One region of the Streptomyces sp. NPDC020845 genome, then DNA from elsewhere that is predicted to be linked to it. Evidence: riboswitches for the same ligand, from Rfam matches in the RefSeq annotation. Region 1 holds a riboswitch; each other region holds the start of a gene.

Region 1 (7,395 bases):
CGCCCGCCCAGGCCAGGACCAGGCAGTCCTCGCCCTTCAGGAACCGCTGGCAGCGCACCCCGCCGGTGGCCCGGCCCTTGCGCGGGTACTGGTCGAACGGAGTGAGCTTGGCCGACTGCTGCACCGAGTCGTCGAGGGTGCCGCGCGAGCCGGCGATCGTGAACACCACCGCGTCGACCGCCGGGTCGACGGCCGTGAACGAGATCACCTTCGCTCCCGCGCCCAGCTTGATACCGGCCATGCCACCCGCCGGGCGGCCCTGCGGCCGTACTTGGCTCGCCGGATAGCGCAGCAACTGCGCGTCGTCGGTGATGAAGACCAGGTCCTCCTCGCCCGTACGCAGCTCCACCGCGCCGACGATCCGGTCACCCTCCTTGAGGCCGATGACCTCCAACTCGTCCTTGTTGGCGGGATAGTCGGGGACCACGCGCTTGACGACGCCCTGCTCCGTGCCGATCGCGAGCCCCGGTGAGGACTCGTCGAGCGTGGTGAGGCAGATCAGCTCCTCGCCGTCCTCCAGCGACAGGAACTCCGCGATCGGAGCCCCGCCCGCCAGGTTCGGCGCGCCGGCCGTCTCGGGGAGTATCGGCAGATCGACCACGGCGAGCCGCAGCAGCCGCCCGGTCGAGGTCACCGCCCCCAGGTCCCCGCGGGCCGTGGCCGGGACCGCCGAGAGGATCACATCGTGCTTGGTGCGCTTGGCCTGGCCCTCGCCGGGGAACGGCTCACCGTTGGCCGTGCGGGCCAGCAGGCCGGTGGAGGACAGCAGCACCCGGCACGGGTCGTCGGCGACCTCCAGCGGCACCGCGGTCACCGGGGCGTCCGCCGACTCCTGGAGCACGGTGCGCCGCGGCGTGCCGAACTTCTTGGCCACCTGGGCCAGTTCCGCCGACACCAGCTTGCGCAGCTCGGCGTCCGAATCCAGGATCCGGGTCAGCTCCTCGATCTCCGACTTGAGGCGGTCGCGCTCCGACTCCAGCTCGATCCGGTCGAACTTGGTCAGCCGGCGCAGCGGAGTGTCCAGAATGTACTGCGTCTGGACCTCGGAGAGCTCGAAGTGGGCGATCAGGGACTGCTTCGCCTGCGCCGCGTTCTCACTGGAGCGGATGATGCGGATGACCTCGTCGATGTCGAGCAGGGCGACCAGCAGCCCCTCGACCAGGTGCAGCCGGTCCCGCCGCTTGCCGCGCCGGAACTCGCTGCGCCGCCGCACCACATCGAAGCGGTGGTCGAGATAGACCTCCAGCAGCTCCTTGAGCCCCAGCGTCAGCGGCTGGCCGTCGACCAGCGCGACATTGTTGATGCCGAAGGACTCCTCCATCGGCGTCAGCTTGTAGAGCTGCTCCAGCACGGCCTCGGGGTTGAAGCCGTTCTTGATCTCGATGACCAGGCGCAGACCGTGCTCGCGGTCGGTGAGGTCCTTGACGTCCGCGATGCCCAGCAGCTTCTTCGAGCCGACCAGGTCCTTGATCTTCGAAATGACCTTCTCGGGGCCGACCGTGAAGGGCAGTTCGGTGACGACCAGGCCCTTGCGGCGCGCCGTCACGGTTTCCACGGAGACCGTGGCGCGGATCTTGAAGGTGCCGCGCCCCTTCTCGTACGCGTCCCGGACGCCGCCCAGGCCCACGATCCGGCCGCCGGTCGGCAGGTCGGGGCCCGGTACGAACCGCATCAGGGCGTCCAGGTCCGCGCCCGGGTACCTGATCAGATGGCGGGCGGCGGCGATCACCTCGCCCAGGTTGTGCGGGGCCATGTTGGTCGCCATGCCGACCGCGATCCCGGACGCCCCGTTGACCAGCAGGTTGGGGTAGGCGGCGGGCAGCGCCAGCGGTTCCTGCTCGCTGCCGTCGTAGTTGGGCGCGAAGTCGACGGTGTCCTCGTCGATCGACTCGGTCATCAGCGACGTCGCCGAGGCCATCCGGCACTCGGTGTAGCGCATCGCCGCGGGCGGGTCGTCATTGCCCAGGGAGCCGAAGTTCCCGTGGCCGTCGACCAGCGGCACCCGCATCGAGAAGGGCTGGGCCATACGCACCAGCGCGTCATAGATCGACGCGTCGCCATGGGGGTGCAGCTTGCCCATGACCTCGCCGACGACCCGGGCGCACTTGACGAAGCCGCGCTCGGGCCGCAGGCCCATCTCGTTCATCTGGTAGAGGATGCGCCGGTGCACCGGCTTGAGCCCGTCCCGGGCGTCGGGCAGGGCGCGCGAGTAGATCACCGAGTACGCGTACTCGAGGAAGGAGCCCTGCATCTCGTCGACGACGTCGATGTCGAGGATGCGCTCCTCGAAATCGTCCGGCGGAGGGGTTTTCGTACTGCGGCGGGCCATCGCGCTTGCGGCTCCTTCAACTGCCGAGGCGGGATCTGACGCCGACCATTGTGGACCGGGCCACCGACAAGTGTGGAACGGGCTACTGACAACGCCCCCTCCGCGAGATTCCCCGGCGGGAACTTCGCCAGATGTCGGTGCGCTTGCATACAGTGACAGGACCGCACTTCAAGCGGCTCGCACGCGCTCCATCACGCGATCGAAGGGACGTACATGCCCATGGGTCACACGGCCACGGAACAAGCCGGCTCCGGCGGCCTGACAGCGACCGAGCACCGGCTGGCCAACGGCCTGCGGGTGGTGCTCTCCGAGGACCACCTGACCCCGGTCGCGGCGGTCTGCCTGTGGTACGACGTCGGCTCGCGCCACGAAGTCAAGGGGCGTACGGGTCTGGCTCACCTTTTCGAGCACTTGATGTTCCAAGGCTCGGCGCAGGTCACGGGGAACGGCCACTTCGAACTGGTGCAGGGCGCCGGCGGCTCGCTCAACGGGACGACCAGCTTCGAGCGGACCAACTACTTCGAGACCATGCCGACCCACCAGGTGGAGCTGGCGCTGTGGCTCGAGGCGGACCGCATGGGGTCGCTGCTGACCGCGCTGGACGAGGAGAGCCTGGAGAACCAGCGCGACGTCGTCAAGAACGAGCGCCGCCAGCGCTATGACAATGTGCCGTACGGCACGGCTTTCGAGCGCCTGGTCGCCATGGCCTACCCCGAGGGCCACCCGTACCACCACACCCCGATCGGCTCGATGGCCGACCTGGACGCGGCCTCCCTGGAGGACGCCCGCGAGTTCTTCCGCACGTACTACGCGCCGAACAACGCGGTGCTGGCGGTCGTGGGCGACATCGACCCCGAGCAGACCCTGGCCTGGATCGAGAAGTACTTCGGCACCATCCCCTCCCACGACGGCAAGCGCCCGCCCCGCGACGGCACCCTGCCGGATGTGATCGGCGGCCAGCTGCGCGAGGTCGTCGAGGAAGAGGTCCCGGCCCGCGCCCTGATGGCGGCCTACCGGCTGCCGCACGACGGCACCCGCGAGGCCGACGCCGCCGACCTGGCGCTGACCGTCCTGGGCGGCGGGGAGTCCTCCCGCCTGCACAACCGCCTGGTGCGGCGGGACCGTACGGCGGTGGCCGCGGGCTTCGGCCTGCTGCGGCTGTCCGGCGCCCCCTCGCTCGGCTGGCTGGACGTGAAGACCTCCGGCGGCGTGGAGGTCCCCGACATCGAGGCCGCCGTCGACGAGGAGCTGGCCCGGTTCGCCGAGGAGGGGCCGACCCCGGAGGAGATGGAGCGCGCCCAGGCCCAGCTGGAGCGCGAGTGGCTGGACCGGCTGGCCACCGTCGGCGGCCGCGCCGACGAGCTGTGCCGTTACGCGGTGCTGTTCGGCGACCCGCAGCTGGCGCTGACCGCCGTGTCGCGCGTCCTGCAGGTGACGGCCGAGGAGGTGCGGGCCGTGGCCCAGGCCAGGCTGCGCCCCGACAACCGCGCGGTACTGGTCTACGAGCCGGTCCAGGGCGCCGAGCAGGCCGAGGCCGACGTCGCCGCCGACGGCGACCACGACGCAGCAGCCGACGACAACGACGCAGAAGGGGAGTCGGCCCAGTGAGCGACGCCGCCACCACCATGACCTTCCACCCGCAGCCGCAGGCGGGTGCCGCCAGGCCGTGGGCCTTCCCGGCCCCCGAGCGCACCGAGCTGTCCAACGGGCTGACCGTGCTGCGCTGCCACCGCCCCGGCCAGCAGGTCGTCGCCGTGGAGATCAACCTCGCCGCCCCGCTGGACGCCGAGCCGGCCGGGCTCGACGGCATCGCCACGATCATGGCCCGCGCCCTGTCCGAGGGCACCGACAAGCACACCGCCGAGGAGTTCGCCGCCGAGCTGGAGCGCTGCGGCGCCACCCTGGACGCCCACGCCGACCACCCCGCCGTCCGGGTGTCCCTGGAGGTCCCCGTCTCCCGGCTGCCCAAGGCGCTCGGCCTGCTGGCCGACGCGCTGCGCGCGCCCGCCTTCCCCGAGGGCGAGGTCGAGCGGCTGGTCCGCAACCGCCTGGACGAGATCCCGCACGAGCTGGCCAACCCGGCCCGGCGCGCCTCGATGGCGCTGTTCAAGGAGCTGTTCCCGGCCGAGTCCCGGATGTCCCGGCCGCGCCAGGGCACCCAGGAGACCATCGAGGGCATCGACGCCGCGGCCGTGCGGGCCTTCTACGAGACGCATGTCCGCCCGTCCACCTCGACCGCCGTGGTCGTCGGCGACCTGGCCGGTGTCGACCTCGACAAGGCGCTGGCCGAATCCCTCGGCGCCTGGACGGGCGGCGCCGCCGAGTCCCGCCCCATGCCGCCGATCACGGCCGATGACACCGGCCGCGTGATCATCGTCGACCGGCCGGGCGCGGTGCAGACCCAGCTGCTCATCGGCCGGATCGGCGCCGACCGCCACGACCGGGTCTGGCCCGCCCAGGTGCTGGGCACCTACTGCCTGGGCGGCACCCTCACCTCCCGGCTCGACCGCGTGCTGCGCGAGGAGAAGGGCTACACGTACGGCGTGCGCGCCTTCGGCCAGGTGCTCCGCTCCGCGGCTCCGGACGCCTCCGGAGGGGCCACTGGCGCCGCGATGCTGGCCATCAGCGGCTCGGTGGCCACCGAGGTCACCGGCCCCGCCCTGGAGGACCTGTGGAAGGTGCTGGGCACGCTGAAGGAGGAGGGCCTGACGGACGCCGAGCGTGATGTCGCCGTGCAGAACCTGGTCGGGGTCGCCCCGCTGAAGTACGAGACGGCGGCCGCCGTCGCGGGCACGCTCGCCGACCAGGTCGAGCAGCATCTGCCGGACGACTTCCAGGCGCAGTTGTACGCGCGCCTCGCGGAGACCGGCACGGTGGAGGCGACCGCCGCGGTGGTGAGCGCCTTCCCGGCCGACCGGCTGGTCACGGTGCTCGTCGGTGACGCCTCGCAGATCGAGGAGCCGGTCAAGGCGCTCGGTATCGGCGAGGTGCGCGTCATCCAGGGCTGACAGGCCGACAGACCGACGAACTGACAGATCGACGGGCCGACGGGCCGACCCGACCCGGGAGCAACAGGCCCTCGTGACAAGGACCCTGGCGCCGCTTCAGGCGCCAGGGTCTCTTTTTGTCGGTCGTTTCCTCGATCGTTTCGTCCGCTTTGTGGCAGAGATTGCTCGTCTGGGTGATCGTGTCTGTGGGGAAACCAACAAAAAAGCGGAACCGTTTGGTGAACGAATGCGATCACGCTTAGCGTCAGTTCGGTTGTCCGCCCGAGACACGCCGCATCCGCGGCACGGGCAACCATCGCCGAGTCCCCGTACGGCGCGAGCCAGGGGAGCCGGGGAACCAACCTCGCCCGTCGCCGCAGCGGCGCCGGACGGGTGATCCCCAGGGGTGAATCGGACGCCTTCCCCGCGTGGGGGAGGGGCCCGTAGGAGACCTTCCTGCTCCGAACCCGTCAGCTAACCCGGTAGGCGAGAGGAAGGAAAGGAGTGCGCCGGACCATGGCGTTCACCCGTACCGCCGGGAAGCACCGCCGCCCCACCCGGGCCCCCCGCACCGCCCGTTCCAACGCCAATCTCGCGGGCATAGCCACGCTGGCCGCCTCCGGCGTGGTCGCCGGCTTCGCCGCCCCCGCCCTCGCGGCGGCGGACGACCCGCGCGGCTTTGAGGACACCGGGCTGCGCCAGGCGGTCGCCATGGACGACCAGCTCGCAGACCAGGTCCAGGCCCAGGCGGAGAGCCAGCAGAGCGCCGCCGAGGAGGCCGCCGCCAAGGCGCAGGCCGAGGCCCAGGCCCGCAAGGAGGCCGCGCGTCAGGCGGCCGAGGCGAAGCGCAAGGCCGAGGCGGCCGCGAAGAAGGCCAAGCAGGAACGCGAGGCCAAGGAGCGCGCGGCGCGCGAGGCCGAGCGCAGGCGGCTGAACATGTTCGTGCTGCCGGTCACCGGCTCGTATGTCTCCACCGGCTACCAGGCGTCCAGCGGCCTGTGGTCCTCCGGCACCCACACCGGAGTGGACTTCCACGCCGCGTCCGGCACCTCGGTGCACTCCGTCGGCTCCGGCACCGTCGTCGAGGCCGGCTGGGGCGGCGCGTACGGCAACAACATCGTGATCAAGATGAACGACGGCACCTACACCCAGTACGGCCACCTGTCGTCCATCGGCGTCTCCGTCGGCCAGACGGTCACCCCCGGCCAGCAGATCGGCCTGTCCGGCGCCACGGGCAACGTCACCGGCCCGCATCTGCACTTCGAGGCCCGCACCAGCCCCGACTACGGCTCGGACATCGACCCCGTCGCCTACCTGCGCTCGCACGGCGTGAACCTCTGATCACGCCCCCGCACACCTGCCCCTGAACCCGGTCCGCCTCGCGGGGGGCGCCTCAGCCCCTGTCGACGGTCGCCCGTGCTCGGCCCTTCGTACCTCAGGGTCTCCGCGCGCTCTCCCTTTCACAGCGACATCAGCGCCTCCGGCGCGGGCGGCGCGCCCCTTCGGCTCCCCAAGGCCCCGGTCCCGCGGACCGGGGCCTTCGGCGTACTCGCATGGGCACCCGGCCGCCTGGCCATCCGGCTGCCCGGCCGCCTGGCCAAAAATATCCATGAAATCTCCGCGCCCATCGGAAATTCCGGCTGTTTAGAATAGAGTCGCTGAACACGCGTCAATCGGCTGCGTTTCGCGGAGATTAAGGCGGAGGTTCAACAATGCGGGACCGGAAGTGAGCGGCGATACGACCGCGATGCCGGGCGGTCGCCGGATTTCGGCGCACGCGGTGTGTACGGCGATCCGCGACGACATCGTCTCCGGCACCTTCGCGCCCGGCAGCCGGCTGATCGAGGAATTCCTCGCCCGGCGCTACGGCGTCTCGCGCGTGCCCGTGCGCGAGGCGCTGCGCACCCTGGAGTCGGAAGGCTTTGTGACCACCCGCCGACACGCGGGCGCATGCGTCGCGCAGCCGTCCGAGCGGGAGGCCGCCGACCTGCTGGACATCCGCGCGCTGCTGGAGCCCCTGGGGGCCGCCCGGGCCGCCCAGCGGCGCACCGAGGCGCATCTGAAGGTGTTGCGCGGCCT
Region 2 (7,395 bases), on a different contig from region 1:
CCAGTGGAACCGAACTGACCGCCCCGGACATGACCGCGGAGGAGGCACTGGCCGCCGGGATGCCGGAGTTCGCCGTCGGGCATGAGCGGCTGAACCTCGTGGACGAGCCCGCATCGCCGCGGTACGCCCGCGCGCTCGGGCTGCGGGTCACCGGCTTCGCGGAGTGGGCCACGGAGCACGGGGCCGCGCTGCCCCCCGCCCAGCAGACGGCCCGGCAGACGGCCCAACAGGAAGTCCGGCAGGAAGCCCAGTAGACGCACGGCAGTAAGCCCAGGAGTGAACCCGGGAGGCAGCCCCCGGACGCGTAGCCCACCCGCGCCGGCCCGGCCCCAAACCCCTGTTGCAGAGTCGGTGCTCGATCATGACCCCATCGGCGCGTACGGCCACCCCGCCAGGCATAGGGTCGAGGAAGGAGAGACCCTCACAGTGGAGGTAAGAGGTCATGGCCGGAATCCCGGCAGGTGTGGTGGCCGCGAGCGGGCTCGTCGGCGGATACGGGGTCGCGCGCTGGACCAAGAAGCGGCAGCTGGGCGGGGTGGCGCTGGCGGCGGCCGGGGTCGTGGCCGCGCGGGGGTGGCAGCGGAAGGCGGGGACCGGGACGGCGGCGGCGCTCAGCGGGCTGTACGTCGCGGCCTTCGCCGGGTCGCATCCGCTCGCCAAGAAGCTCGGCGCCTGGCCGTCCGTCCTCACCGTGGCCGGCGGGGTCGCCGCCGCGTCCTGGGCCGCCGCCGACCGGCGGAGCGCCGGGGCGGCCGCCTGACCACTCGCCACGCGGCCCGGACACTTGTGGTGGATACGGGACAGGGACACGCCGTGACGTCGGCGTGTCCCTGTCCCGTATCCACCACGGACGCGTAAACGGACGCGTAAGGGGCGCTACTCCGACGCCGACGTCAGCAGCGCCAGCTCCTCCTCCGTCAGCTTCAGGTCCGCCACCGCCAGCAGCGCCGGCAGCTGATCCACCGTACGCGCGCTCGCGATCGGGGCCACGACCGTGGGCTGGGCCGCCAGCCAGGCCAGGGCGACCGTAGCGTGCGCGGCGCCGTGGTTTGCGGCCACATCGTCGAGGGCGGCGAGGACCTTCTGGCCGCGCTCGGTCTCCAGGTACTTGGCCGCGCCCTCGGCCCGGGCGCTGTCCACCGAGGCGCCGGGGCGGTACTTGCCGGTGAGGAAGCCGGATGCGAGGGCGTAGTACGGGAGGGTCACCACGCCATGGCGGGCGGCGACATCGGCGAGCGGGCCCTCGAAGGTGTCGCGGGAGACCAGGTTGTAGTGCGGCTGGAGGGCCACGTAACGGGCCAGTCCCTCCTTCGCCGAGAAGTCCAGGGATGCCTCAAGGCGTTCGGCGGAGATGTTGGAGGCCGCGATCTGGCGGACCTTGCCCGCCTTCACCAGCTCGTCCAGCGTGGAGATGATCTCCTCCACCGGCACCGAGGTGTCGTCGTAGTGGGTGTAGTAAAGGTCGATGTAGTCGGTGCGCAGGCGCTTCAAGGACTCGTCAAGGCCCGCCTTGATCGCCGCGGCGGACAGCCCGCGGGGCGTCGGCACGCCTGCGCCCACCTTGGTCGCGAGGACGATGTCGGCGCGGTTGCCCCGTGAGGCGAACCAGTTGCCGAGGATGGTCTCGGACTCTCCGCCCGAGTTGCCCGGCACCCATGCGGAGTACACATCCGCCGTATCGACGAAGTTGCCGCCCGCCGCCGCGTAGGCGTCCAGCACGGCGAAGGACTCGGCTTCGTCCGCCGTCCAGCCGAAGACGTTCCCGCCGAGGGAGAGCGGGAAGACGGACAGATCGCCGATCTGCCTGCGGCTCTCAGCCTGCTTGGTCTGCTTGGTGTTCTGGGTGTCTTTGGTGTCAGCCATGCGTTGTTTCAGCGCCGAGGCGGAGAGGGGTATTCCGTCGTACGGGCGCCAATGAGCGGCAAAAAACCGGCGGCCCTGGCGTCAAGGGGGGAGAGAGCGCCAAGGCCGCCGGGGTAAAGGGACCCGGTCAGCAGGTCATCGGGCCGAAGGTCATCGGGCCGAAGGTCATCGGGCCGAAGGTCATCGGGCCGATGCCCGCGGGGGACGGGGTCGCGAGGGACGGCGGGGTCGCGGCGGTCACGGGTTCAACCCGTGCGCGCGGAGCCAGGGCATCGGGTCGATCGGGCTGCCGCCACCCGGCCGGACCTCCAGGTGGAGGTGCGGGCCGGTCACATTGCCCGTGGCGCCGACGCGGCCGACGACCTCGCCCGTCGTCACCGAGCCCGACGTACGGACCATCGACGACAGGTGGCAGTACCAGATCTCGGTGCCGTCGCTCAGCTTGAGCACGATGCGGTAGCCGTACGAACCGGCCCACCCGGCCGAGGTGATCGTGCCGCCGTGCAGCGCCTTGACCGGGGTGCCGGTCGGGGCGGCGAAGTCCTGGCCGGTGTGGTCGGCCGACCACATGTCGCCTGCCTGGCCGAAGGACGCGGTCAGGGTGTACGAGGCGACGGGGAGGGTGTACTGGGCGGCGAGCTTGGCCAGGCGCTCGGCCTCGGCCTTCTTCCTGGCCGCCTCCTCCGCCTTCCGCTTGGCCTCGGCCTCGGCGGCCTTCTTCTCCGCCTCCGCCTCGGCCTTCCGCTTCGCCTCCGCGTCGGCGGCCTTCTTGGCCACGGCGGCAGCCTTCTCGGCGGCCTGCTTGGCGGCGGCGTCGGCCGCGGCCTCGCGCTGCGACTCGTCGGCGGCGTTCTGCTGGTTCTCGGCCTGCTGGAGGATGCGGGCGCGCAGCGCCTCGCCCGCGTCGGTGGTGCCGTTCTCCTCGTCCTGGGAGGTCAGACCCGCCTGGGAGAGGGGGGCGGCCGAGGTGCCGTCGGAGCTGGAACCGGAGTCCGAGGAGAGCAGCGAGCCGATGCCGGGCAGGTCCGCCGCGTCGGGGAGGACGTCCGTCACCTTGTCGGCGACGTGTGCGAGGTCCGGCATGGCTATGGGGGCCTTGGGGCGGTCCTTGGCGCTCGCCATCCCGCCCGCGCCGACCGCCGCGATCACGCCGACGCCGAGAACGGCGCCGCTGCGGGCCATCGTGCCGCCGCGCTGCTTGGCGACGCGGTGCCGGCCGCGCACCGGGGCTATGGATTCCTCAGTGGGATTCCACTCGTCCCACGTCTCGGTGTCCTGCCCGTTCCTCGCCTCGGCGGCCGGTTCGAACCAGGAGCCGTAGCGGGTGGCTGTCCCCGCTCCGGCGCCGGACGTGCGGGACGGAGCTTCTTCTAGGGCAGACCTGTTGGACGCCACGCGGGCGCACTCCTTTCCTTCCCTCTCGCCTACCGGGTTAGCTGACGGGTTCGGAGCAGGAAGGTCTCCTACGGGTCAGGTTCGACCCGATTCACCCCAAGGTTGGTGGTTCCCCGGTTCCCTTGGTGTTGCTGTTGTCGCTCTGCTGCTGGTGCTGCTGTGCGTACGGGATTCGGCGACGGCGCACGGTGCCGCCTCTTGCGGCGGCAGTGACGACCGCGCTGCGTTATCGAACGTTAATAGAGAGCACGACCCGATTCCAAGCCGTTCCCGGGAATCAGAGCAACCTTTGAGGTGACGTTAACGACCAACATGGGACAGATGGGGGTGAGTCGGCAGCGACCCGAGCACACCCGGAAACGCCCCCGAACTGATCGTGCGTCAATCGTTATCCGGAGGGATCATGCTCCGCTACGGAACGTGTTCGGGCTCGGCCCCCGGCGCCACCGGGGCGCGGCGCAGCGCCAGCAGCGCCATGTCGTCCGCGGTCCCGCCGCCCGTATGCCGCTCCACATCCGCCACCAACGCGTCGAGCAGCTCCACCGGTCCGGCGAAGCGTCGGCCGCGCAGCTGGACCGCCGGATCGTAGAACGTGCCCTCCGCATCGCGCGCCTCGCTCACCCCGTCGGTGAACAGCAGCAGGGTCACCCCCTCCGCGAACCGCAGCTCCTCCACCCGGTCCGGCCACGCCCCCAGATCGCCCATCCCCAGCGGCAGCGCCGGCATCTCGGGATCGGCCTGGCGCACCGCACCCTCCCCGTCCAGCAGCAGCGGCGCCGGGTGGCCACGGTTGATCAGGCGGAGCATGGAGTCGCCGCGGGGGATCTCGGCCAGCACCGCCGTGATGAACCCCTCGGCCTGCTCGATATCGGCCCGCCGGGCCCGCTCCCGCTGCAGCGCCCGCTCCAGCCGCAGCGTCAGCCCCTCCAGCGTGGCCTCCTGTTCGGCGGCCTCCCGGAAAGCGCCGATGATGATCGCGACCACCTCGACCGACCCCAGCCCCTTGCCCCGTACGTCGCCGATGACCATCCGTACGCCGTGCGGGGTGTCCTGCACCGCATACAGGTCGCCGCCGATCGCGGCGTCCCGCTCGGCCGCCACATAGCGGGCCGCGATGTCCAGGCCGGCCAGCCGGGCCGGCGGCACGGGCAGTACCGCGCGCTGGGCCGCCTCCGCGATGCCGCGCGCCGACGCCAGCCGCCGGGAGCCGCGGCGGACGACACGGTTGATGAGGAGGGCCAGCAGGGCGACCGTCACGACGGTGGCGACCTCGGTGGCCGACTGGGCCCAGTCCCGGACGCCGTGGAACTCGGCCAGCAGGCAGGAGGCGGCGACGGTGAGGGTCCCGATGAGGGCGGTCAGCCGCAGCGGATAGAACGGGGCGGCGACCAGGGGGGCGGCGGCGAGGAAGGGGGCAGCGGTGTAGGCGGCCGGGGTGCTGATGTCGTAGATGACCCCGCCCACGATCAGCACGCCGGGGAGCCAGGGCGCGAAGCGGCGGCCGGAGGCGCCCATGGGCGCCTCATCGCCCACGCGGGGTCTGTCGGCGCGGGGCACATCGGCCCGGGGTCCGTCCGCGCGGGCCAGGTCCGCGCGCGGTGGTTCCCCGCGCTGGGGCGCACACGGTCTCGTACGGCGTCCCGTACGCCGCCTCATGGCCCTGTACGCCGTCTCATACGCGGGTTCGGTTCGTACGCACCCCATCAGACTCCCGGGTGACGGGGCGTCGGGCGAGCCGGTGTCGGCCAGGTGGGTGCGTCAGAACACGGCGCGGGGACAGGGAAAGGGAAGGGGCCGGACGGGGACGGGACGCGTCAGAGGTCGACGCCGAGTGCGCGGGCGTGGCGGTCCGCCGCCAGCTCGGCGGAGACCTCGTCGAGATACACCTCGCACACCAGCCGCCCGTCGGCGGTCAGGTTGTGCTCCAGCTCCCACAGGACGATCTCGTCCCCGCCGGCGAGGAGGAACGCGTGCTCATAGAAACGGCACCACGTGGCGTCGGGGCCGCCGGGGCGACGGCGCGGCTTCGGGGCCAGCGCGATGTCATGGGCGAACGCCGTGGCGAGCAGCTGCTCGGTGTCCGCGCCGGGGCGGTCGGGGTTCTCCGCGCGGCGCAGCACGCGGCGGGCGTGGTCGGCCGAGTCGTCGGCCACATACGCGCGCGGGGTCTCCACCGGCGCGACGGCGTGCAGCAGTTGCTCGGGCAGCCACAGTGGTAACCCCTCGAGCTCGTCCCAGCGGGCGCCGCCGCCGATCCGCTCGTGCACCCGGCGCTCGGCCAGGGCCAGGGCGTCCTCGTCGGCGTAGACCTCGAAGAGCGGGCGGCGGTCCTGGCCGGTGTTGTGCTCCAGCTCCCACAGCAGCAGGCTGCTGCCGTCGGGGAGCAGGAAGATATGGCGGTAGGTGCTGTAGCCGAGCGGACCGGCCGGCTCGTTGCACTGCCGGCAGGAGCGCAGCTCGGACTGGTGCATCAAGGCGTCCCGGGCCCGGCCCAGCACCGCCTCGTCGATCTCGAAGCCGTTCTGCGCGCGGGCGAGAAGCCCGTCCAGGTGCTCGGCAGGAGTGCCGCCACCCGCGCCAGCTCGTGAGTGCCCCATACCTGTCTCCTCCCGCCTCCCGGCCGTCCCCTCGCCGTCCCCCCGGCGACTGTTTCTCGCGCACTTACCGTAGCGGCGCGAACACAGGCCGCGCGTGCGGTTCGGCGAAGCCGTCTGTGGGCCGTGCCTCACTCAGTCCTGCGTCGGGAAGCTCGGATATATCACTCGTTCGGCCCGTCGAACAACCCGGACGGTGGGATTCCGGTCCCGCGCCGGGTTGACGGCACCTCTTTCGCAATTCGCATAACAGCCTCCGCACTCGCGCATCGTCCCTGGCCCGATCGGCCGGATTCTCCCGCTCAAAGGCGCAAGGCGAACGAGGCAAAGGGGCGACTAATTATGCCGGATGAGTGAAGGTGAAAGCCAGCCCGAAGCTTTTACAGATTTACGTCGTTGACGTGGATGTCCGTGATTCCGCGGCAGACACCCACCGGGAGGAATTAAGTGAACATCGTAAAGAAGGCCGCCCTCTTGGCCGCCACCGCCGGCGCGATCGTGCTCGCCGGCGCCACCGGCGCGTCAGCCGCCAGCGGTGGCGGTGGCGGCGTCCAGAGCAATGACTGTGACACGCGCGTCGGCTCCATCCTGGACCCCGCCGTGGCAGGGCCCACCGGTGACATCGAAGTCGGTTCCAGCTGCATCAACATCGACTACGGCGGCTCGGCGTTCCAGAGCAACGACTGCGACACCTCGGCGGGCATCGTCACCAACACGGCTGGGGCCGCTCCCTCGGGCGACATCAAGCTCGGCAGCAGCTGCTCCAACATCTCCTACCCCAAGGCGACCACGTCCGTCCGCTCCGGCGGCAGCAGCTACAACAACAACTACAGCGACGGACTCCGCAGCGACGGCCACGGCAACTACGGCACCGAGCAGCACGGCAGCTACGGCAGCTGACCCCATGCCAAGTTCGCTGTGTTCCCCCGAATGAGAAAAGCAGGGTGAACGCATCTCTGGCTTCCATCGCGGCCCCGGACACTGCTTCGTCCGGGGCCGCCTTGGCGTTGCGAGGAGGAATCGGCCAGCGCAGACTGACGATGTCTCTAATGCGCCGGACGGGTAGAGGTGCGGCGGCTCGGGGACCCATCGATGCCTGCCCTCGTTGGTCAGATGTTCACGGATAACCGTCGAGAACCCATTTGGAGGCTTTATGCACGGGCGCAAGAGGACGGCGCTGCTTCTGGCGGCTGTCGGTGCGCTGACCATCGGTGGCGCGGGCAGCGCCAGCGCGACCGACAACGGCTCGGGTGCCCCGTCCGCATCCGGCAGTCAGGGCGGCAGCCAGAAAAACCGCTGTGACACGAATTCCGTGCTCGGGCCCATCAACATCGTCGGTCTGGGTCCGACAGGAGACCTCTCGACCGAGACCAACTGCGTCAACTACACCGAGTCGGGAGTGTTGGAGCAGAGCAACCGGTGCCGGACCAACTCCACCATCGGACCCATCACCATTAACGCGGGTCTCGCCGGCTCACCCGATATCACCAGCCGGACCAACTGCATCAACTACAGCAAGACCGGTGGAGCGCTGAAGCAGAGC
Region 3 (7,395 bases), on a different contig from region 1:
CGAGCGGGGGTCGACGACCGTGACGGTCGCCTCGCCGTACCGCATCTTCTTCAGGATGCGGCGTGCCGCGTACAGGCCTACGTACCCACCGCCTACAACGAGGATCCTGGGACGCTCCGTGGTGCTCATGTTTCGAGTATCCAGCACCCTCAGGGGGGTGCCTCGTGAGCCCCTTCACAAGCATGGTGAGAGGGTCTGCTACACTCCGCGGCCCCCGTGACACATGCCATATCCGCACAGGGGAACCACCAGCCCGGGCGGCGCGTTGACAACCCCGCTGATCTGCACTTGTGAGGGAACGCGGGAGTAGACCACCGGGGTCCGGGACGGGTCTGTCATATGACCGAAACAGGTGTCGTCGGGGCCGCCGGACGGGCCCGGCCCCCGAAACCGCCGCCGAACCGGCCCCGGGGCTCACACCAGGCGGTCACCAGGGGCCTTTTTCATGTGAAGCTTTTCACGAACTTTTTCCCGCTCGGGTCTCCACCGGCCCCTTACAGGGGGTCCACACCCCCTCCGGACCCCGTCAGGCGAGGCTCCAGGCGATCCCGTCGAGGATGTCGTGCTCGCTCACCACGACCTCCCGGGCCCCGCACCGCTCCATGATCGTCAGCAGTACGAGCGCACCCGAGGCGATCACATCCACCCGGCCCTCGTGCATCACGGGGATCGCCGCCCGCTCGGCGTGGGTGGAGCCGATCAGCTTGTCCGTGATCTCACGGACCTGGTCCAGGGAGACGCGCGAGTGGTGGATGGCGGCGGGGTCGTACTCCCGCAGCTCCAGCGCGATACCGGCGACGGTGGTGACCGAGCCCGCCAGCCCGACCAGACTACCCGCCTCCCGGATCGGCACCGTCTCCTCGACGAGGTCGAGGGCCCGCTCGATATCCGCCCGTATGGCGGCGATCTGATGGACCGTCGGCGGATCGGTGATCCGTCCGTCCACGACCAGATGGCGCTCGGTCATCCGCACACAGCCGATGTCCACGCTGCGCGCGGCCCGCGCATGGTCGTCGCCGACCACGAACTCGGTCGAGCCGCCGCCGATGTCCACCACCAGATACGGCCGGGCGAACCCCTCGCGGTCCGTCAGCTCCTTGGTGGCGCCCGTGAAGGAGAACTCCGCCTCCTGGTCGCCGCTGATCACCTCGGGCTCCACGCCCAGGATCTCCACGACCCCGCGTACGAACTCCTCGCGGTTCTCCGCGTCGCGCGAGGCGGAGGTGGCGACGAAGCGGACCCGCTCCACGCCGAGCCCGCCGATCACCTCCGCGTACTCACGGCAGGCCGCGAAGGTGCGCTCCAGCGCCTCGGGGGCCAGCCGCCCCGTGCGGTCCACGCCCTGGCCGAGCCGGACGATGCGCATCCGGCGGTCGAGCTCGGTGATCCGGCCGGTGGCCGGGTCGGCGTCGGCCACCAGCAGCCGGATCGAGTTGGTGCCGCAGTCCACGGCCGCGACGCGGGTCACGCTCTGTCCCCCGCGTTCTTCTCGGCGTCCGCTGCGCCCTTTTCGGCGCCCTTCGCACCGCCGCACGGGGCCACACACGGCCCCTTCGCCCACCACTTCGGCAGCATGGCGATGGCCTCGTCCCCGAGCGGGTTGACCCCGGGGCCCGCGGCGAGCGAGTGGGCGACCAGGACATGCAGACACTTGACCCGGTCCGGCATACCGCCCGCGCTCGGAAAGCCCTCCAGCACCTCGATCGCGTCACGGCGCGCGACGTAGTCCTCATGGGCCGCCCGGTAGGCGTCGGCCAGTTCGGGGTCGGTGGCCAGCCGGGCCGTCATCTCCTTCATCACGCCCTCGGCCTCCAGCGTGCCGATCGCGGAGGCGGCGCGCGGACAGGTCAGGTAGTAGAGCGTCGGGAAGGGCGAGCCGTCCTCGAGCCGCGGCGCGGTCTCTACGACGTCCGGATTGCCGCAGGGGCAGCGGTGCGCGACGGCGCGCAGCCCGCGCGGAAGGCGGTTCAGCTGCTCCTTGACGGCGGCGATGTCCGCGTCGGTGGGCGCGGTGGGCTCCGTCTGCGGAGGGGGCGTGTGCATGGGTCGGAAGTTCTCTTCGATCGGTTCGGGGCCGGTCGCCTCCGGCGGCCGGTTCTTCGGTCAGCGCTTCACACGGCTATCGGCCTTGTCAGCGGCGTCTGCCGCATCAGCGCTGTCAGCGCTGTCTACAGTCCGCCACATGTTGCTGTACCACGGGCGGTCGGCCGCGCCCTGGTCGGCGGAGCGCTCGGTCTGGCCGCTGCCGTCGACCACGCTGTAGCCCGTCTCCCCCGGCTGCGTGAAGTGCAGCCGCTCACGGGCCTGCTGCTGGATGTACGCGGGGTCCTGGAGCCTGGCCTTCTGCTCGCGCAGCCGCTTGACGTCCTCGCGCTCCTTCTGGGCCTGGCGCCGCTGGTCGGAGATGTCCGAGCGCTGCGAGATGTACTGCCGCATCGGATACGCGAGGGCCACCACGAGCGAGCAGACGACCAGCGCGAGCAGCGCGGCCCGGCCGGTGAGCCGGCTGCGGCGGCGTCGGATGCGGGCGCGGTAGACGCGGGCGGCGGCGTGCTCGCCGAGCGCCCTGAGCCTGGTCGCGGTGGAGAACCGATCCCGATCCGCCGGCACGTCGCCTCCCCGGTCGTGACTTCGCTACGTACGCCGTCCCCGGCCACGGTACGGGACCGTGGCCGGGGACGTGCATCAGGCTCGGCGGAGTTCAGCCCTTGAGGACCGCGCCCTTGAACCGCGGGAAGGCGGAGCGGCCCGCGTACACCGCCGCGTCGTCGAGGATCTCCTCGATGCGCAGCAGCTGGTTGTACTTGGCCACGCGCTCGGAGCGGGCGGGGGCACCGGTCTTGATCTGGCCGCAGTTGGTGGCGACGGCCAGGTCCGCGATGGTGACGTCCTCGGTCTCGCCGGAGCGGTGCGACATCATGCACTTGAAGCCGTTGCGCTGGGCGAGCTCGACGGCGTCCAGGGTCTCGGTCAGCGAGCCGATCTGGTTGACCTTGACCAGCAGCGCGTTCGCGGTGTTGCTCTCGATGCCGCGGGCCAGCCGCTCCGGGTTGGTGACGAACAGGTCGTCGCCGACCAGCTGGACCTTGTCACCGAGCTGGTCGGTGATCGTCTTCCAGCCGTCCCAGTCCTCCTCGTTCAGCGGGTCCTCGATGGAGACCAGCGGGTACGCGTCGACCAGCTCGGCGTAGTACGCGGTCATCTCGGCGGCGCTGCGGGTCTGGCCCTCGAAGGTGTAGGCGCCGTCCTTGTAGAACTCGGAGGCGGCCACGTCGAGCGCCAGCGCGATGTCCTGGCCCGGCTGGTAGCCGGCCTTCTTGATCGCCTCGACGATCAGGTCCAGGGCGTCGCGGTTGGAGTTCAGGTTCGGGGCGAAGCCGCCCTCGTCGCCGAGGCCGGTGGACAGGCCCCGCTCCTTCAGCACGGACTTCAGGGTGTGGTAGACCTCGGTGCCCCAGCGCAGCGCCTCGGAGAAGGACTCGGCGCCGATCGGCGCGATCATGAACTCCTGGATGTCCACGTTGGAGTCGGCGTGCGAGCCGCCGTTGAGGATGTTCATCATCGGGACCGGCAGCAGGTGGGCGTTGGGGCCGCCCAGGTACCGGAAGAGCGGGAGGTCGGAGGCCTCGGAGGCGGCGTGCGCGACCGCGAGCGAGACACCGAGGATCGCGTTGGCGCCGAGCGAGGACTTGTCCGGGGTGGCGTCCAGGTCGAACATCGCCTGGTCGATCAGGCGCTGCTCGGTGGCGTCGTAGCCGACGAGCTCCGGACCGATCTGCTCGATGACGGCCAGGACGGCCTTCTCGACGCCCTTGCCGCCGTAACGGCTCTTGTCGCCGTCGCGGAGCTCAAGGGCCTCGAAGGCACCGGTCGAGGCACCGGAAGGCACGGCGGCACGGCCGGTGCTGCCGTCGTCGAGGCCGACCTCGACCTCGACCGTGGGGTTGCCTCGCGAGTCGAGGATCTCGCGAGCTACGACGACGTCGATGGACGGCACGAGGATCTCCTTCGTATGGGTCTGTCTCTGCAGCACGAGCCTAACGGGCCCGGAGGGCCCACCCGACGAAGCCCCGGCGGGGCGCGCCTCGCGTGGGGGCGGCGCGCCCGGCCGGGGCGGTCTTCGGGGGTGCGGGGGCCGGGGGTACCGGGGTGGGGGGAGGCCCGGCCGGGTGGGTCAGGAGAGGTGGAGCAGCTGGCCCGGGAAGATGAGGTTGGCGTCCTCGACGATGTCCTTGTTCAGCTCGAAGAGCTTCTTCCAGCCGCCGTCGACGTGGTGCGCGTCGGCGATCTTGGAGAGGGTGTCGCCGGACTTGACCTTGTACTCGCCGTCGCCCTTCTTGATCGCGTGGCGGGCGTGCCCGCGCCCGGCGTGCTCGCTCTCCTCGCGGGGCTGCGCCTTCGGCTTGGCGGGCTGCGCGGGCTTGGCCGTCTCGGCCGGCTGGGCGGGCTTGGCGGCCGGCTTCGAGGGCTGGGTGGTGGAGGTGGAAGGCGTCGGGGTGCCGGTGGTGGTCAGGCCCGTGCCGCACACCGGCCAGGCGCCCTTGCCCTGTCCGGCCAGGACCTTCTCGGCTATCTGGATCTGCTGGTCCTTGGTGGCCAGGTCGGCGCGGGCCGCGAAGGCCGTGCCGCCGTACGCGGCCCAGGTGGAGTTGGTGAACTGAAGGCCGCCGTAGAAGCCGTTGCCGGTGTTGATCGACCAGTTGCCGCCGGACTCGCACTGCGCGACCGCGTCCCACTGGGCGGTGGTCGCGGCCGAGGCGGAGGTGGCCCCCAGGAGCGGTGCGGCGACGGCCGCACCAGCGACGCCGGCGAGCGCGGCGATGCGGGTGACCTTGGAGGGACGGCGGTGCTTACCCTTGTCGTTACGCATGTTCGTTCCTCACCGACGCCTACGAGGTGAGCTGTCGGGTTCGGACTGTGAGTTGCCCGGCCGGATGCGGCTGACCGCACCTGGCTTCACCCCGAGCCGAACGGGCCCGTCTCCAGGCCGCTACGGCGCCTACCTTGGTTCCCCCGCTCCTGCCTTCGGCGCAAATGCGTCGGTTTCCCCCCGACCGCCGGCAGGACTCGGCGTGACGATCGACGGTGCCCGCGGTGGCGAGCGGAAAGACGTTAAACACACCTTCCGATGAGGTTCAAACACCGACATCCCAGCGAATGAGGCCGTATCCGCACCCAGCCATCCCACATCCACGCAGGTGAGGCCGGGTGCGGAAAGATCGGACAGCCGACGCACGCCGGGCGATGTGACGAGATGTATGTCTCACTGCCGCCAGATCGGGCAATTCACCCCGAAATGCCGCTATCTGGCGCTGAGATCGAGACGCTGACCAGGGTGGATAAGGTCCGGGTCGGTTCCGATGAGGGGTTCGTTGGCCTCGTAGAGCTTGGGCCACCCTCCGTCCACCTTCTGGTCGTCCGCGATGTCTGACAAGTTGTCACCGCCGCGCACGGTGTAGTCCTCGCGACCGAGAGGCTGAACGGGGGTCTCGGTGTGCTCCGCGTCGTCGCGCGAGGCATGGCGCCCCGAGGACCGGGTGTCGTCGTCCGCCGTACCCGCGGAGTCCTGCTCGCGGGCGTCGGGCGCGCCGCGGTGGCGGCCGGTGGGGGAGGTGGCGGAGTCCTCGCCCTTCGCGTCGCGGTCGGAGCGCTCGTCACCCTTACCGCGGGACGCTTCGTCGGAATCGCCGGACTTCTCGCCCTTTTCACCGGACTTGTCGTCGGGGGTCGCGGAGGGATCCGGCTTATCGACTTTGTCGGATGTATCGGAATCTTCGGAACTACCGGAACTGTCCGAGCTGTCCGATCGATCGCCCCGACTGGAGTTGTCGGACGCTTCGTCCGTATCGGAGTCGTCGATCCCCGTGGGTTCGCTCGAATCCTTGGCCTCGGGGGTCCCCTTCCCGCCGGGGTTCACATCCAGCGCGTCGGCGAGGCCGGCGAGCCCGGCGTCCAGCGCACAGCTCGGCCAGGCGTCCGGGCCGCGGTCGGCGAGGATCGCCTGGGCGATGGCTATCTGCTGGGAGCGGCTGGCGAGGTCGGGGCGCGGGGCGTACTGCTGGCCGCCGTACTTCTTCCACATGTCCAAGGTGATCTGCAGACCGCCATAGAAGCCATTGCCTCCGTTGGCGCTCCACATCCCGCCGCTCTCGCATTCGGCGACACGGTCCCAGGTCTGGGTGGTGTCCGCGGCCTGGGCGCCGACGGCGCCGAAGAGCGGCATGGCGATGCTCGCACCCGTCACCCCCGCGGCGACCACGATTGCCGGAGCCTGACGGGGGCGGCGGTGTCGACCGTTCCCGGAGCGCATGCGTTCTGCCTCTCGTGTGGCGGCTGAGTCGTCGGTTGAACATAGCGACGCCATCTGATCATCACAAGCAGATGTATCCCAGGTCACGCGGTGATCACGCCGTTGACGTTATGTCACATATGCCGAGTGCCAAGGGCGTTTGCTAGGTGATCGGGCCCCAGGTCACGGGCAGTTCGCGCAGCCCGCGCATGATCAGACCGCCGCGCCGGCGGATCTCCTCCGGCTCCACCGCGAGCCGCAGATCGGGCAGGCGCCGCAGCAGGGTGCCGATGGCGGTCTGGGCCTCCAGCCGGGCCAGTGGCGCGCCCAGGCAGTAATGGATGCCATGGCCGTAACCGAGGTGCTGGTTGTCGGTGCGGGAGAGATCGAGCACATCGGGTGAGTCGAAGCGCTCGGGGTCGCGGTCGGCGGCGGCGAGCACCACCAGCACCGGCTCGCCCGCGGCGATCCGCTGCCCGCCGATCACCACGGGTTGGGTGGCGAACCGCCAGGTCGCGATCTCCACCGGCCCGTCAAAGCGGAGCAGTTCCTCGACACCGGTCGCCAGCAGCCCCTCGTCCCCTCCCTGGGCGGCCCGCCGCAGCCGGTCGCACTGGACGGGGTCGCGCAGCAGCGCATAGGTGCCATTGCCAATCAAATTCACGGTCGTCTCAAAACCCGCGAACAGAAGCACGAAGCACATGGCCGCGGCCTCGTTCTCGGTCAGCTGCTCACCGTGGTCGCTGGCCCGGATCAGCCCGGAGATCAGGTCGTCGGCCTTCCCCTCTCTATCCTCGCGCAGCGACTCCCGCTTGCGGTGGATGAGATCGGCGAGATAGGCGCGGATCCGCTTCACCGCCCGGGCCACCCCGCCGCGCGGCCCGCCGCCGTGCCGGATCATCATCCCGGCCCAGTCCCGGAAGTCGTCCTGGTCCTCGCGGGGGACGCCCAGCAGATCGCAGATGGCGTAGATGGGCAGCGGGAAGGCGAACTCATGGATCAGATCCGCCTCTCCTCTTATCCGGAACCCGTCGATGAGGCCGTCGGTCAACTCCTGCACCCGCGGGGCGAAGGCCGCCACCCGGCGGGGGGTGAACGCCTTGGAC

Evidence for each region. Region 1 has a riboswitch for cyclic di-AMP ahead of ACH4U7_RS18060 (M23 family metallopeptidase). Riboswitches for the same ligand answer to the same signal wherever they lie in the genome.
Region 2: it holds a riboswitch for cyclic di-AMP, as region 1 does, so the genes downstream of both, ACH4U7_RS44900 (M23 family metallopeptidase) here and ACH4U7_RS18060 (M23 family metallopeptidase) in region 1, are expected to answer to the same signal.
Region 3: it holds a riboswitch for cyclic di-AMP, as region 1 does, so the genes downstream of both, ACH4U7_RS45300 (transglycosylase family protein) here and ACH4U7_RS18060 (M23 family metallopeptidase) in region 1, are expected to answer to the same signal.

Annotation. Positions count from the first base shown of each region.
Region 1 is NZ_JBIRSJ010000006.1:520,258-527,652, reverse strand. It holds gene ACH4U7_RS18075 (DNA topoisomerase (ATP-hydrolyzing) subunit A) at 1-2,329, opposite strand, end outside; gene ACH4U7_RS18070 (M16 family metallopeptidase) at 2,543-3,937, shown strand; gene ACH4U7_RS18065 (M16 family metallopeptidase) at 3,955-5,337, shown strand; cyclic di-AMP (ydaO/yuaA leader) riboswitch at 5,624-5,820, shown strand; gene ACH4U7_RS18060 (M23 family metallopeptidase) at 5,833-6,657, shown strand; gene ACH4U7_RS18055 (GntR family transcriptional regulator) at 7,064-7,395, shown strand, end outside.
Region 2 is NZ_JBIRSJ010000022.1:145,528-152,922, reverse strand. It holds gene ACH4U7_RS44915 (NmrA/HSCARG family protein) at 1-254, shown strand, start outside; gene ACH4U7_RS44910 (hypothetical protein) at 443-760, shown strand; gene ACH4U7_RS44905 (aldo/keto reductase) at 877-1,863, opposite strand; gene ACH4U7_RS44900 (M23 family metallopeptidase) at 2,101-3,258, opposite strand; cyclic di-AMP (ydaO/yuaA leader) riboswitch at 3,270-3,446, opposite strand; gene ACH4U7_RS44895 (PP2C family protein-serine/threonine phosphatase) at 3,670-4,773, opposite strand; gene ACH4U7_RS44890 (DUF6227 family protein) at 5,073-5,855, opposite strand; gene ACH4U7_RS44885 (hypothetical protein) at 6,300-6,752, shown strand; gene ACH4U7_RS44880 (hypothetical protein) at 7,006-7,395, shown strand, end outside.
Region 3 is NZ_JBIRSJ010000023.1:43,729-51,123, reverse strand. It holds gene ACH4U7_RS45325 (NAD(P)/FAD-dependent oxidoreductase) at 1-129, opposite strand, end outside; gene ACH4U7_RS45320 (exopolyphosphatase) at 527-1,468, opposite strand; gene ACH4U7_RS45315 (DUF501 domain-containing protein) at 1,465-2,043, opposite strand; gene ACH4U7_RS45310 (septum formation initiator family protein) at 2,104-2,610, opposite strand; gene eno (phosphopyruvate hydratase) at 2,702-3,997, opposite strand; gene ACH4U7_RS45300 (transglycosylase family protein) at 4,175-4,870, opposite strand; cyclic di-AMP (ydaO/yuaA leader) riboswitch at 4,872-5,041, opposite strand; gene ACH4U7_RS45295 (transglycosylase family protein) at 5,303-6,310, opposite strand; gene ACH4U7_RS45290 (cytochrome P450) at 6,453-7,395, opposite strand, start outside.